Regions from separate parts of the Yersinia sp. SCPM-O-B-9106 (C-191) genome, predicted to be linked through region 1. Evidence: predicted binding sites of a transcription regulator. Region 1 holds the regulator's gene; the other holds the start of a gene.

Region 1 (3,217 bases):
GGTGCCAAGGGCGCGGTGATGAATTCGAATTTTAGTGGCGTTATAGCCGTTTTGTGTGACCAGCATCACGGTGAGCAAAATCCAATAAGGTTTAGGCAGATGAATCAAGGTACCGATGTAACTGCCGGCGGCCAAAGTGACGCCAAGGCGAGCGGCATTCCGCAAGGCACTGGATTTAAAAGATAAATAGCTGGTGAGTGCTGGCCAGAACGGCTGAGATAGCTGGCTGGACATCAAAGCGCGTTCATACTGCGGGCGTTGGTCGCTCAGGATTTGGGTAACATGGCTGATATGGTAATAGAAGAATTGTGCCGCTGGGTTATCCGGATGCTGCTGGGCAATCTCTTCCAGTTCGACCAGCGCATCATCTGCACTGAAATGATTTTTCGCTCGGTGATGATAGAGAATATCATCGGCGATGGTGCGCATTTGCGTCGAGATAACCTGCATATTGCGCTTAAGGACTTTCTCTATCGGGCTTTGGTCAATTAACTCTTGCGTTTTTTCTGACTGACTCACTGCCGCGGTGATGTGTTCCTGTAAATCGAGCGCCATCTGAAACAAGTTCAATAGCCGTTTCCGCTCTTTTTTAGTGGCATTGTCTATCAAGTTAAATTGCTGATAAATCTGATTAATCTTGTCCATTATACCTTGTTGCCGGTCAAGCAACGGCGGTATTGCCTTTTCTAGCGCCACATGTTGACCCAACAAACTGTATTTAGCATCACAATAATCGGCCAACAAATGATAAAGCTGACTCAATGGCTCACGGATCGGCTGGTCTTTACATAACCGGAACCATAGCCAGGTAAATAGGCCATACCAGAGAGTCCCCACGGCACACATCAATGGCGCTTGCCAGATAGGCGTACGGCCTACCATGCTGAGGCTAAAAATAGCGGCGATAAGTGCGGCGGGGAGCAGGCGGCCATTGAGCTGGCTGATAGCGCCACTGACACCCAATATTAATGCCAAGCCAAGCATCACCGCAGGTAATGGAATATCCCACAGCAGCAGTTGTTGAGTCAGAAAACTACTGAAAGTAAAGATAGCCCCGCCGACAATCAGTCGCTGGAAGAAATGTTGATGGGGGGTATCTAGCGCTGCAATATTACAGCAGGCGGGTATCAGGGAGAACATCAACCCCAACCGCAATTCGCCTATCGCGAACCCCAATGCCGCCGGCAAGCAGAGAACAAGTGTCTGGCGGAGTGCATAATTGACTTCAGGATGATAAATAAGCCGTTGCCAATTCATATAGGCCCCAGAGATTTATTAATTACATAACATATACCCAGAAGGCGGCAATTGAGCGAGTCCCCAAGAATCTACTTACTTTAAGGTCAACGACCAGTAAGTGACTGGGGTGACAAATCTGCTGGGAGCAGATTTGAACGCTGCTTGCAGCGGCCTCGCAGAGGCGAGGCCCATGGACGGGCCGAGTAGTGAAAGCAGCCAACACACATGCAGCTTGAAGTATAACGGGTATAGAAGAAAACTGGTGCCGAGGGTATCGGCACCAGTTTATAGGGAATTAACGAGTGCCGTAAACGACAATCGTTTTACCATGCGCGGAGATCAGATTTTGATCTTCTAGCATTTTTAGTATCCGCCCCACAGTTTCGCGGGAACAGCCAACTATTTGACCAATTTCCTGGCGGGTAATCTTTATCTGCATCCCATCTGGGTGGGTCATGGCATCCGGTTGTTTTGCCAGATTAAGCAGCGTTTGTGCAATGCGCCCAGTGGCATCCAGGAAGGCGAGGTTACCCACTTTCTCAGATGTTATCTGTAAGCGATTCGCCATTTGTGACGACAGGCGCATCAAGATATCTGGATTAACCTGAATCAGCTGACGGAATTTTTTGTAAGAAATTTCAGCCACTTCACAGGCGGTTTTTGCCCTAACCCAAGCACTACGTTCTTGGCCTTCTTCAAATAATCCAAGCTCGCCGATGAAATCTCCCTGGTTTAAATAGGAGAGAATCATCTCTTTACCTTCTTCATCTTTGATAAGCACCGCAACGGAGCCTTTCACGATGTAGTAAAGCGTTTCGGCTTTTTCACCTTGGTGAATTAGCGTACTTTTCGATGGATATTTGTGGATATGGCAATGAGGCAGGAACCATTCGAGAGTCGGGTCTGTTTGTGGCTTGCCGAGAACCATTCGCTGTTATCCTCTGTTGTTATCGCAGCCTAACTTAACAGGGCTCAGAGTTCCCTGTACGGCGTGCTTATAAAATACACTTTCATTTAGCATATTAATTTGCTCAACTGCCGAAAGGTATAGCCAAGATGCGTACCGAGTAGAAACCCTTCACTGAGTATTGAGAAGCTACCCTATTTAATTCTAAATACAACACTTTCGGTTCTGTTTGTAGCACAGGATGAGGTCGGTGTCTTGTGTTGTATCGCTTCAGCATGATGAACATCGGGTTACATTGCCAGTTTGTAAATGAAAGGGTAGTCTGAATGAGAAAATTTAACCGGGAGCATGAGTTATGCAAGCACGTGTAAAGTGGGTTGAAGGGCTGACATTTTTAGGTGAATCCGCATCTGGTCATCAAGTTTTAATGGATGGAAATGCAGGAGATAAAGCCCCTAGCCCGATGGAAATGTTGTTAATGTCGGCGGGGGGCTGTAGCGCAATTGATGTCGTTTCCATTTTGCAAAAGGGGCGCAACGATGTGCGCGATTGCGAAGTGACATTAACCTCGCAGCGCCGGGAAGAAGCACCGCGCCTGTTTACCCAAATTAACCTGCATTTTATTGTCAGCGGCAAAGGGTTGACTGATAAAATTGTTGAGCGTGCAGTTGAGCTTTCAGCAGAGAAATATTGCTCGGTTTCTTTGATGTTAGGGAAAGCGGCGACTATTACCCACAGTTTTGAGATCCGCGAAATCGCCTAAATAAATCCTTCGCCCTTGCAGCTGCAGAGTTGCTAACCGCCTACCTGCAGCTCCAAGACAGAAGAATTATCCGATCTTCTTGCCTTCCAGCAATTGCTGCACCAGCGGGGCCATAATCAGCTCCATTGCCAGCCCCATCTTCCCGCCGGGGACAACCAACGTGTTGATATTGGAAATAAAAGACCCTTGCAGCATTGCCAATAAGTAGGGGAAATCGATTTGGTCCAAACCTCGGAAATGAATGACAACAAAACTTTCATCCAGTGAGGGAATGGCTTTAGCAGCAAATGGGTTTGAGGTATCGACGG
Region 2 (3,217 bases), 1.3 Mb from region 1:
CAGTAGGTTACTATAAAGTAGATAACTATAAAATAGGTTGTAATCATGACGACATATAGTGGACAAGCAGCACCGATGCTGCACGATACTAAACTTGAACAGCAGATTTTACGACGTTCGATTTTTTGTACTTTATTCATTGCTATCATGGGGATTGTTTTTGGTATTGTCTGTGGGTCTATGTCGATTATTTTCGATGGTATGTTCTCTGCTTTAGACGCAGGGATGTGCAGTTTATCTCTATTAGTATCCCGATTGTTGGGTCAACCGAACAGCCGGCGTTTTCAATATGGTTTTTGGCATGTAGAGCCGCTAGTCTTGGCTTTTAATGGTAGTTTACTGGCCTTCCTCTGTTTGTATGCTTTTGTTAACGCGATTAAAGGCATTATTGATGGCGGGCGTGAATTAGAGCTAGGTTGGGCGATTGTGTATGCTCTGGTAGTCAGCATTTTCTGTTTTACTATCTTCCTAAAGCAACGTCGTTTAAATAAACGCGTTAAGTCTGAGTTAATCGCATTAGATACCAAAAGTTGGCTGATGTCGGCGTGTATCAGCTCGGCTTTATTAGTGGCCTTTTTGCTTTCCTGGAGTATGGAAGGCACCCGCTATGAGCATTTGATCGTTTATACTGACCCTAGTGTATTGGCGCTGTTAACACTGATATTGATAACCGTTCCGATAAAAACCGTCATTGCCGCCGTCCGTGAAGTATTACAAATGACACCGGATACGCTGGATGCTTCCATGGAAAATATAATGGATAAGCTAATGGCGAAATATCAATTTATAGATTATTCACATTACGCTACTCGCATTGGTCGAGGTTTGTTTGTTGAGATTCATGTGGTTATTCCACCTGAAATGGAGAATAGCGGTGTATCTTATTTTGACCAAATACGCGATGAGATATCCCGCGCAATTGGTGAATCTGGGCCGCATCGCTGGCTAACCATCTCGTTTACCCGAAATCCGAAGTGGTTATAGGGTAGTAGGTTATGTGGGAGTCAGGGCGGAGGGCTATATTGTATTGGTCGTGCAATATAGCCTCTTTTATTTATCAAGTTCAGGATAAGATGAGTTAGCGATAAGATTTCATATGCTTACTCAGCAAATGGCACATTGATATAAAACGCTGCGGTTAAACTGTACCCCAGCTTTTAGCCTTAATCTCACCCGCTTTTCCACTCTTGCTGAGATTTCATGCAAACTGGAGGCGATACTCTTGCCATCTTGTGGCATAATGCGCGCCGAATCACATTTTCTATAATTCTTGAATATCCCTATTCAGTAATCCAATCGAGAGCGAGCTCTGTGCTAAGTACTAACAATATCACCATGCAATTCGGCAGCAAGCCGCTGTTTGAAAACATCTCAGTAAAATTCGGTGGCGGTAATCGCTATGGCCTAATCGGTGCTAATGGTTGTGGTAAATCCACTTTCATGAAAATCCTTGGCGGTGATTTAGTACCCAGCGGTGGTAACGTATTCCTTGACCCGAATGAGCGCCTGGGTAAGTTACGTCAGGACCAATTCGCCTTTGAAAACAACACAGTGCTCGACACCGTTATTATGGGTCACGGCGAACTGTGGGAAGTAAAAGAAGAGCGCGATCGTATTTACGCCATGGCCGAAATGAGCGAAGCAGACGGCTATAAAGTCGCTGATCTAGAAGTGGCTTATGGTGAAATGGATGGTTACAGTGCAGAAGCCCGTGCTGGTGAATTGTTGCTCGGTGTCGGTATTCCGGTTGAACAACATTATGGTCTGATGAGCGAAATCGCTCCCGGCTTCAAATTGCGTGTATTGCTGGCACAGGCCTTGTTCTCCGATCCGGAAATTTTGTTACTCGACGAACCTACCAACAACTTGGATATCGATACTATCCGTTGGTTGGAACAAATTCTAAACGAACGTAACAGCACCATGATCATTATTTCCCATGACCGCCACTTCCTGAATATGGTGTGTACTCACATGGCGGATTTAGATTACGGCGAACTGCGCGTTTATCCGGGTAACTATGATGAATACATGACGGCGGCGACTCAAGCTCGCGATCGTCTGCTCTCTGATAACGCCAAGAAAAAGGCCCAGATCTCTGAGTTACAATCTTTCGTTAGCCGCTTTAGTGCCAACGCTTCGAAATCCAAACAGGCAACTTCACGCGCTCGTCAAATTGATAAAATTCAGCTTGATGAAGTGAAAGCCTCCAGCCGCCAGAACCCGTTTATCCGCTTTGATCAGGATAAAAAGCTGTTCCGTAATGCACTGGAAGTTGAATTGCTAACCAAAGGTTTTGATAACGGCCCACTGTTTAAAAAGCTGGATCTGCGGCTGGAAGTGGGTGAGAAAGTGGCGATCCTCGGGCCGAACGGTATCGGTAAATCTACTTTGCTGAAAACGTTGGTAGGGGATTATGAGCCGGATGCGGGTACCGTAAAATGGTCTGAAAACAGTAAGATCGGCTACTATGCACAGGATCACGCCAGCGATTTTGAAATCGATCTGACGGTATTTGACTGGATGAGTCAGTGGAAACAGGAAAAAGATGACGAGCAGGCTGTGCGCAGTGTGCTGGGCCGTTTGCTGTTTAGCCAGGACGATATCAAGAAAAAAGTACAGGTCTTGTCTGGTGGTGAGAAAGGACGGATGCTGTTTGGTAAGCTGATGATGCAGCGGCCTAACATTCTGGTAATGGATGAGCCAACTAACCATTTGGATATGGAATCGATTGAAGCTCTTAACATGGCATTGGAAATGTACGAAGGCACGTTAATCTTCGTTTCTCATGACCGTGAGTTTGTGAGTTCATTGGCGACCAGAGTGATTGAAATGACACCAAGCAAGCTGATCGACTTTACCGGTAACTACGAAGATTATCTGCGTAGCCAAGGTATTCAGTCCTGATTATTTGATTGAGTGTTGATAAGAAAGCTGATGCAATGCATCAGCTTTTTTTATGCCCATATCTCATCAGTCTTGACCGCAAACCTCACATTTGGCATCTTTTACCAGCTTTAAACTGCGAAACTCTGCCGTCATGGCGTCATACATTAATATGCGGCCTGAAATCACCTGACCATAATCAGCCAGTAGTTTTATCGTTTCCATCGCCTGCAAATTACCAATAATACCCACCAATGGAGCCATTACTCCGGCCTCAACACAGGTCAGAGCGTTATCACCAAACAAGCGGCTGAGACAGCGATAGCAAGGT

What was found. The regulator CRP, encoded in region 1, controls carbon source genes, mostly activating them, when cyclic AMP is high. The targets are predictions, from matches to a motif close to ATGTGANNNNNNTCACAT.
Region 2: the regulator CRP is predicted to act here: its motif matches at 1,241-1,258, upstream of OP863_RS07165 (ABC-F family ATPase).

The regions. Positions count from the first base shown of each region.
Region 1 is NZ_CP110791.1:279,563-282,779, forward strand. It holds gene OP863_RS01085 (YccS/YhfK family putative transporter) at 1-1,257, opposite strand, end outside; gene crp (cAMP-activated global transcriptional regulator CRP) at 1,535-2,167, opposite strand; gene OP863_RS01095 (OsmC family protein) at 2,502-2,909, shown strand; gene OP863_RS01100 (phosphoribulokinase) at 2,976-3,217, opposite strand, start outside.
Region 2 is NZ_CP110791.1:1,554,664-1,557,880, forward strand. It holds gene OP863_RS07160 (cation diffusion facilitator family transporter) at 46-984, shown strand; gene OP863_RS07165 (ABC-F family ATPase) at 1,312-2,907, shown strand; gene moeB (molybdopterin-synthase adenylyltransferase MoeB) at 2,974-3,217, opposite strand, start outside.